DNA from 4 places in the Rhizobacter sp. P1_G5 genome. Region 1 is predicted to be linked to each of the others. Evidence: predicted binding sites of a transcription regulator. Region 1 holds the regulator's gene; each other region holds the start of a gene.
The links. Region 1 encodes sigma-54, which starts transcription at its own class of promoters, with help from an activator protein. Its sites were predicted from a motif close to TGGCANGNAANCTGCTTT; they were not measured.
Positions count from the first base shown of each region.

Region 2: atzF (allophanate hydrolase) is a predicted target of sigma-54. The motif match lies at 1,340-1,357, and genes of this name have one in related genera.
Region 3: AC1D12_RS01470 (TorF family putative porin) is a predicted target of sigma-54. The motif match lies at 903-920, and genes of this name have one in related genera.
Region 4: AC1D12_RS02730 (pilin) is a predicted target of sigma-54. The motif match lies at 881-898, and genes of this name have one in related genera.

Region 1 covers NZ_JBFUCB010000116.1:8,417-10,613, reverse strand. The annotation lists gene lptB (LPS export ABC transporter ATP-binding protein) at 1-266, shown strand, start outside; gene AC1D12_RS11075 (RNA polymerase factor sigma-54) at 277-1,809, shown strand; gene AC1D12_RS11070 (THUMP domain-containing class I SAM-dependent RNA methyltransferase) at 1,821-2,197, shown strand, end outside.
Region 2 covers NZ_JBFUCB010000277.1:357-2,553, forward strand. The annotation lists gene AC1D12_RS18735 (LacI family DNA-binding transcriptional regulator) at 122-1,222, opposite strand; gene atzF (allophanate hydrolase) at 1,394-2,197, shown strand, end outside.
Region 3 covers NZ_JBFUCB010000008.1:19,110-21,306, forward strand. The annotation lists gene AC1D12_RS01465 (P-II family nitrogen regulator) at 1-72, opposite strand, end outside; gene AC1D12_RS01470 (TorF family putative porin) at 122-859, opposite strand; gene AC1D12_RS01475 (YifB family Mg chelatase-like AAA ATPase) at 1,150-2,197, shown strand, end outside.
Region 4 covers NZ_JBFUCB010000018.1:3,795-5,991, forward strand. The annotation lists gene AC1D12_RS02725 (PglL family O-oligosaccharyltransferase) at 1-283, opposite strand, end outside; gene AC1D12_RS02730 (pilin) at 365-835, opposite strand; gene AC1D12_RS02735 (MBL fold metallo-hydrolase) at 1,051-1,827, opposite strand; gene AC1D12_RS02740 (FHA domain-containing protein) at 2,024-2,197, opposite strand, start outside.

The sequences.
Region 1 (2,197 bases):
CGCAGCCGCGCTTCATCCTGCTGGACGAGCCGTTCGCCGGCGTCGACCCGATCGCGGTGATCGAGATCCAGCGCATCATCGGGTTCCTGAAGAGCCGTGGCATCGGGGTGCTGATCACCGACCACAACGTGCGCGAGACGCTGGGCATCTGCGACCGCGCGTACATCATCAGCGAGGGGCGTGTGCTCACCGAGGGCACGCCGGCCGAGATCGTCGACAACGCCGATGTGCGAAAGGTCTACCTCGGCGAACACTTCCGCATGTGAGGGCTGACACATGAAGCCCTCCCTTCAGGTCCGCCTGTCGCAGCATCTGGCCTTGACGCCGCAGTTGCAGCAGTCCATCCGGCTGCTGCAGCTCTCCACGCTCGAACTCCACCAGGAAGTCGAGCAGATGCTGGAGCAGAACCCCTTCCTCGAGGCCGAGCTGGAGGAGGCGGCCCCGTCCGAGCCCCTGACCGAACGGCTGACGACCTCGGAGCGCAATGCCGAGCGCGAGGCCGACAGCAGCACCGCGAGCGAGTCGTCCGCCGAGACCGCGCCCGATGAGTCCGCCGGCGTCGACAGCGCCGAGTTCGGCGCGACCGAGCGCGAGGACTGGGAGAACGGCACCGAGCGCGACGATTTCGACGGCATCCGCGAGACGCCCAGCGCGGCCGGCAGCGGCAGCAACCCCGACGACGACTTCGACGGCCAGGACCGCAACCCGCAGGCCCCCAGCCTGCAGGATCACCTGCGCGAGCAGCTGCTCGGCATGCGCGTCAGTGCCGAAGATGCGATCGCGATCACCGTGCTGATCGAATCGCTCGACGACGACGGCTACCTGGCCGACCCGCTCGAGGAGATCGCCGCCGAGCTGGCAGGCGACCCCGAGCAGCAGGAGGAGATCCTCGAGCGCCTGCAGTGCGCGCTGAAGTGGCTGCAGAACATGGAGCCGCTCGGCGTCGGCGCCCGCAACCTCGGCGAATGCCTGACGCTGCAGCTGCGCGCGCAGGAGCGCTGCGAGGCGCAGATGATCGCGATCATCATCTGCAAGCAGCACCTGGACCTGCTGGCCCGGCGCGACATGAAGAAGCTGATGGCCGCGACCGGCGCCGACGAGGAGCTGATCAAGGAAGCGCAGACGCTGATCGTCGCGCTGGAGCCGAAGCCGGGCCGCCCGTTCGCGCGTGCCGAGGCCAACATCATCGTGCCCGACGTGATCGTGCAGAAGTCCGGCCGCAACTGGAAGGTCGTGCTGAACCCCGACGTGATGCCCAAGCTGCGCATCAACGACCTCTACGCGCAGGCGATCCGCCAGGGCCGCGGCTCGGGCGGGGCCGGCGGCAGCGCGCTGAGCTCGCGGCTGCAGGAGGCGCGCTGGTTCATGAAGAACATCCAGCAGCGCTTCGACACCATCCAGCGCGTCTCGCAGGCGATCGTCGAGCGGCAGAAGAGCTTCTTCACGCACGGCGAGATCGCGATGAAGCCGCTGGTGCTGCGCGAGATCGCCGACGAGCTCGGCCTGCACGAATCGACCATCTCGCGCGTGACGACGGCCAAGTACATGGCCACGATGTTCGGCACCTTCGAGCTGAAGTACTTCTTCGGCTCGTCGCTGAACACCGAGGCCGGCGGCAATGCGTCGAGCACCGCGGTGCGCGCGCTGATCAAGCAGCTGGTCAGCGCCGAGGACGCGGCCAAGCCGCTGTCGGACAGCCAGCTCAGCCACATGCTGGAGGAGCAGGGCATCCAGGTCGCGCGCCGCACCGTCGCGAAGTACCGCGAAGCGCTGAAGATCGCGCCCGCGAACCTCCGCAAATCCCTCTGAACTGAATCCCGATGTGCGCCCTCCCCCTGTTCCTGCCCTGTGCCGCGGGCGTTGAAGCGCTCCTCGAAGAAGAGGTGCTGCGCATCCTGCCGACCGCGCAGGTGCACGCCGGCCGCGGCGGCGTCGCGCTCGACGGCGACCCGCAGGACGTGATGACGCTGAACCTCGAATGCCGGCTCGCGCAGCGCGTGCTGGCCGAGGTGGCCGAGGGGCCGTACCGCGACGAGCACGACCTGTACGAGCTCGCGCGCGGCGTCGACTGGCAGCAGTGGATCACGCCCGAACACACGCTGCGCGTCGACACCACCGCGCACCGCAGCCCGCTGCGCAGCCTGAACTTCGCCGCGCTGCGCATCAAGGATGCGGTGTGCGACCAGTTGCGCGAAGC
Region 2 (2,197 bases), on a different contig from region 1:
CGGCCACCCGGGCGAACAGCTTTCTCCCGTTCGGGCTGAGCCTGTCGAAGCCTGAACTCCGTTCGCCCTGAGCTTGTCGAAGGGTCGGGCTGAGCCTGTCGAAGCTCTGGTGGCAAGCGCCTCAGCGCTTCAACGGCCGCGTCGATTCCCGCGTCACGAGCAGCGGCGGCGGCAGCGCGCCGTCCGGCACCTCGCCGCGCAGCATCGCCAGCACGGCCTGCGCGCCAAGCTCGCCGAGCTGGTACACCGGCTGGCGGATCGTGGTCAGCGGCGGGATCGAATACTGCGAGCCCGGCAGGTCGTCGAAGCCGACCACCGACACGTCGTCGGGCACGCGCAGGTTGCGCCGGTACAGGCCGAGCGCCGCGCCATACGCCGTCTGGTCGTTGGCCGCGAAGATCGCGCTGAAGTCGGTGCGCGACTCCATCAGGTGGCTGATCGCCTTCAGCCCGCCCGCCTCGCTGAAATCGCCCTGCACCACCAGGGCAGGGTCGTACGCGATGCCGGCCTCCTTCAGCGCACGGCGGTAGCCTTCCTTGCGCTCGCGCGCATCGGCATGGTCGCGCGGGCCGAGGATGTGCACGATMCGCCGGTGGCCCAGCTCGATCAGGTGCCGCGTCGCCATGCGCGCGCCTTCGACGTTCGCGAAGTTCAGGCTGAACAGGCCGGGGCCCGAGAGCTTGCGCCCGGTCACCACCGTCGGCACGCGCCGCGCCACCTCCATCAGCGTCTCGTCCGGCAGCCGGCCGGTGAAGACGATCATGCCGTCGACGCGCCGCGACAGCAGCAGGTCGATGCACTTCTTCTCGTCGACCACCGTCCAGTGGCCGCTCGCGAACAGCGGCATGTAGCCGGCCGCGCCCAGCACCGCCTCGATGCCGCGCAGGCCTTCGCCGTAGAACGGGCTGTCGATCGACTGCGTGACCACGCCGATGCTCAGCGTGCGCCCGCCGGCCAGGCCGCGCGCCACCGGGTTCGGCATGAAGCCCAGTTGCGCGATCGCGGCATCGACCGCCTGCTGCTTGGCCGGGCTCACCTTCGCGCTGCCGTTCAGGATGCGCGAGACCGTGCTCGACGACACGCCCGCCAGCTCGGCCACCATCTGCAGCGTCACCGCCGTGTCGGTGACGGGGGCCACCGCGGGCGCCGCCGACGCAGCGGCACGCTTGCGCACCGGCTTGGGGGGTGGGGTCTTGCTGACCTTCTTGGAGACCGCCTTCATGCGTGGCCGTACTGCTGTGAGTGAGTCGAAAAGTGTACGTTCATGCATCCATCCCTGGCGGCGTTGAAACACCCCCGAAGGAGCGTATCGGCACCCACGCAACATGAGGGAAAACCATGGCTCGCAACTTGCATACAAGATCGCATTCACTGATTTGTGGAGCCCGATCCCATGTCCCTCGAGCCCCGGACCTTGCGTGAACTGCAGCAGGCGCTGCGCGAAGGCACCCTGACGGTGCGCCGCCTGATGGAGCGCGTGCTGCACGAGCGTGCACGGCATGCGGCCTCGGCCTGGATCGCGCTGCGGCCCGAGGAGGAACTGCTGGCCGAGGCCGAGGCCTGCGATGCCCGCACGCGCGGCGAAGGCGCGGCGCTGTGGGAGCGGCTGCCCCTCTTCGGCCTGCCGTTCGCGGTGAAGGACAACATCGACGTGGCCGGGCTGCCGACCACCGCCGCCTGCCCGGGCTTCGCAAGCGGCCCGGCCGCGCAGCATGCGACCGCGGTGCAACGCCTCGTGGATGCCGGCGCGATTCCCGTCGGCAAGACCAACCTCGACCAGTTCGCGACCGGCCTGGTCGGCACGCGATCGCCGTACGGCGCGGTGCCGAACCCGTTCGATGCAGCCCATGTGAGCGGCGGTTCCAGTTCCGGCTCGGCCTACGTGGTCGCGACCGGCCAGGTGCCGTTCGCGCTCGGCACCGACACGGCGGGCTCGGGCCGGGTGCCGGCCGGCTTCTGCCACATCAGCGGGTTGAAACCGACCAAGGGCTGGCTGCCGTCGACCGGCGTGGTGCCGGCCTGCCGCAGCCTCGACTGCATCTCGGTGTTCGCGCTGACGCCGGAAGACGCGTGGGCGGTTGCGAGCCAGGCCGCCGGGCCGGACCCGCAGGATCCGTTCAGCCGCACGGCGTTGCCACCGCGGCTGCGGCTGGACGCGTTGCCGGACCTCGCGGTCGGCGTGCCCGACACGCTGGAG
Region 3 (2,197 bases), on a different contig from region 1:
GCCGATGGCGCTCAAGGCTTCACGCACTTCGTCGAGCTTGAAGGGCTTGACGATGGCAGTCACCATCTTCATGGAATGCTCCTGTTGGCAATGAATGGGTGGGGCTCGCGCAGGCGCGGGCTCACATCGACTTGGTGATCGTCAGGATGGCGCGCGCCTTGTTGATGTCGCCATAGAAGTCCTTCTTGGTCGCGCCGACGATCGCCGCGCCCGCCGAGAAGCCCGATCCGAGGTCCATCGTCGCGCCGAACTTGTAGTCGGCGTAGTTCTCGTAGCCGACGTCCTTCAGTTCACTCGACAGGCGCGTGAAGCCCATGTGGGCGTTCAGCGTCACGCCCTTGGCGACCTCGAAGTTGCCCGACAGGTCGAGGTAGCCGGTGTTGCGGCCCTTGGGTGCCGGCTGGCCCAGCAGCAGGCCGGCCGATTCGCCGAGGCCGAAGTAGTCCTTCGACACCGTGGTCGAGTACTTCAGCGACACCGGGCCGTAGCTCAGCGCGCCATAGAGCTCGGTGGTGTTGAAGTCGACGACCTTGTCCTTCTGCGAGTAGTAGTACTGCAGCACGCCGACATCGAAGCCGATGTCCTTCGCGATCTCGCCCTTGTAGCCGCCGTAGAAGTCCATCTCGATGCCGGAATTGGTGAACCCGATGCTCGAGTTCCAGTTGCCGACGTAGAAGCCGCTGTTCGCGTAGTCGAAGCCGCCCTGCACGGCCGGCTTGTTGTTGCCCTGGTCCTGGCCACGGTACTTGTAGTTCGTGGTCAGGCTGAAGTTGGTGGCCACGGCCGGCGCGGCGTCTTCGGCATGGACCGACACGGCGAACAGCGATGCCAGGGCCGAAAGGATCACGATCTTCTTCATGCAGATTTCTCCAGGCGTTTGAAACTGAGGGGGCCGGGGCCTCTGTGCAGCTTTTGTGCCATGGACTTTTTGGGGCGTGCGCGCCCCATCGGGGCTCATTCGGCAGCTTTCACGAGGCTGCGCTGCGGAAAACGCACCTCCGCGGTGCCGATTGACACAGCATGCACCCGATTGCCCGCTTCTGGTGCAATTCAGTGGCCGGGCCGGCGACCGGTACAGATGCCCCGTGTCGGAGGATCCCCTCCCTGGGCAGAATCGCGCCCCTCTCATCTGCGAAGCGGGGAAAGCGCATGACATTGGCCGTCGTCCACAGCCGGGCCCTCGATGGCCTGGCGGCACCCGAGGTCACCGTCGAGGTGCACCTGGCCAACGGCCTGCCGAACTTCACGCTGGTCGGGCTGGCCGACACCGAGGTGAAAGAGGCGCGCGAGCGGGTGCGCGCCGCGCTGCAGAACAGCGGCCTGGCCTTCCCGCACAACAAGCGCATCACCGTGAACCTGGCGCCGGCCGACCTGCCGAAGGAGTCGGGCCGCTTCGACCTGCCGATCGCGCTGGGCATCGTCGCGGCGCAGGGCGGGCTGGACCTGCAACGCCTCGCGCGCTTCGAGTTCGCCGGCGAGTTGTCGCTGGCCGGTGACCTGCGGCCGGTGCGCGGCGCGCTGGCAATGGCGCTCGCGCTGCAGACGCAGAGCACACCGGCACGCGCGCTGGTGCTGCCGGCCGCGAATGCCGAAGAGGCCGCGCTGGTGGCCGGCATCGAGATCCACGGCGCGAAGCACCTGCTCGAGCTGGTGCAGGCGCTGCGCCCGGACGACCCCGACGACCCCACGCCGCGCGAGCCGCTGCCGCGCGCACTGCCACCGCGCCCCGGCACGCCGGCGGCGCTGCCCGACCTGCGCGACGTGAAGGGCCAGAGCGGCGCGAAGCGTGCGCTCGAGATCGCCGCGATCGGCGGCCACAGCCTGCTGATGGTCGGCCCGCCGGGCACCGGCAAGTCGATGCTGGCGCAGCGCTTCGCCGGGCTGCTGCCGCCGCTGACGGCACAGGAGGCGCTCGAGTCGGCCGCGGTGCTCAGCATCAGCGGCAGCTTCCGCGCCGAGCGCTGGCGGCAGCGGGTGCTGCGCAGCCCGCACCACGGTGCGTCGGCGGTGGCGCTGGTGGGCGGCGGGTCGCCGCCGCGGCCGGGCGAGATCTCGCTCGCGCACCACGGCGTGCTGTTCCTCGACGAGCTGCCCGAGTTCCCGCGCGCCGCGCTCGAGGCGCTGCGCGAGCCGATGGAGACCGGCCGCATCACGATCTCGCGCGCGGCGCGGCAGGCCGACTTCCCGGCCCAGTTCC
Region 4 (2,197 bases), on a different contig from region 1:
TCGCCGAGGCAAAGGCCATCACGTAGAAGGCCGCGACCCAGGCATCGCCGGCATAGACCAGCCGGCCGCACAGCCACTGCACGGGTGGGATGAGCGCCACCGCACCGACGAACCAGAACACGATCGGCAGGCGTTCACGCAACCAGCCGCGGCCGGCGTCCAGCGCGAGGGCGAACAATGCGATCACCGCACAGACCTCGTTGTAGAACGAAGTCCAAGGCGGGTAGTGATCCGGGACCAGCCAGGCGGCCACCAGGGCCAGCAGGGACAGCAGTTCGAGCATCGGGTGCGCTGGAGCGGGCTCAGAAAATGAAAATGGCGGCCCGAGGGCCGCCATTGTCTGCTGAAAAATCAGCTAAGCGGATCAGCCGCGGCACGAACCCGGCAGGAACTTCGCCAGGATGTCGGTGCCCGTGCCGCCGCAAACCCAGCGGTACACGGAGTCGCCAGCCGTCGGAGCGGTGGTGGCAGCGTCCTTGTAGGGGATCAGGGTGACCTTGCCGCCCATGGCGCCGTTGGCCATGTTCTTGATGCCTTGGCTGGTCACGGTGATCACGCCGGTGGTGGCTGCCGTCGAAATCGAGGCAACGTATTGCGACGTGGCGGTGCTCGCCTCGCAGCCCCAGCTGTTGGCAGCTTGGGGAACGGAGCTGCCCGACTGGAACACTTCAGTGATCGTGGTGCGGCAAGCCGACGCAGCCAGGATGACTTCCGAGTTCTTGGCACGGATGGTGTAGTCCTGGTAAGCCGGCAGAGCGACGGCAGCCAGGATACCGATGATCGCAACGACGATCATCAGTTCGATGAGGGTGAAACCTTGTTGAACGCGCTTCATGGTGTAGAGCTCCTGAGATGGGAACGGGTGGGACACGCCAGACAAGATGCAGTCCTCGTGCCAAGCTCAATCCCTAGTTTTGATGTGAATTTCGCCCGCAGTTCTGACACGGGCGGTCACCGCCCGCACCAATCGCCTACTGCCCCGGTTCTGGATTGACGAAAAGCGTCACTCCGAAGTTGTCACCGGCCCCGCGAAATCCGTTGTCAGATGATTCAGGCCAACTCGATCATCTGACCCGCCTGCAGTGCCGCGATGCGATGCGGCGTGACGAGGTTGGCAACTTCCTGCATCACCGAGTCGACCTCGCCCGGCTTGATGTGCGTGATGTGCACAGTGACGCTGCCCTTCAGCGACCCGAGTTCGTGGCCCAGCGCCGCCGGGCACAGGTGCCGGCTGATGCGCGCCAGCTGGCGCTCGTCATCGCTGAACGCGGTTTCGATCACCAGGTGCGCCACCGTCATTTCAGACAGCCGCTCCCACAGTAGCGGATTCGGCCCGGTGTCGCCGGTGTAGATCCACCAGCCGTCGACGCCCTTCAGCCCGAAGCCGACCGCCGGCACCGTGTGGGCCGCACTCAGCACCTCGAACGTCTTGCCGCCGAGCATCAATTGCTGGCCGACCTCGAACGGGCGCAGCTGCAGCACCGGCTGTTCGCGGCTGGGCAGCCGCGTGAAGTCAGGCCAGATCACGCCATTGAAGATGTGCTGGCGCAGCGCCTCCAGCGTCTGCGGCAGCGCATGCACCTGGATCGGCGGCCGGCCGGCGGCCATGCGCCGGCGCATCACGCTGTCGGCCAGCAGCCCGATCGACAGGATGTGATCGAGGTGCGAGTGGCTGATCAGGATGTGGTCGATCTGCGCGAGCTCGTCGAGCGACAGGTCACCCACGCCGGTGCCCGCATCGACGAGCACATCGTGATCAACCAGGAAGGCGGTGGTCCGGCTGCCTGCGGCAATGGCCCCGGAGCACCCGAGGACGCGGATTTTCATGGCGGTGGCAGGAGGCGCGCGGCACACGCACGCCAGCAGGACAGAACGCTGAATGCTGACCGCGACCGCCCGGTGATGCAAGGTGCGAAGCCGCGATTCGGCCCGCCTTGAACACCTCGACACCCGGCATTCGGGATCGACGTGAATTGCTTCACGCCGGCCGGGCTACAGAAAATCTCGCCGGGTGCCGAGCCCGTCAGGCCTGCACGAACTGCATCTGCGTGCCGGCGAGTTCGATCACGTCGCCGTTCTTCAGCGGCAGCGTGTCGCTGGCCAGCGGGTTGCCGTTGATCGTCGGGCGCGTGGCGCCCTCGACGTGGGCGAACACATAACCGCCCGGGCGCTTCGTGATCGAGGCGACCTGCACGCC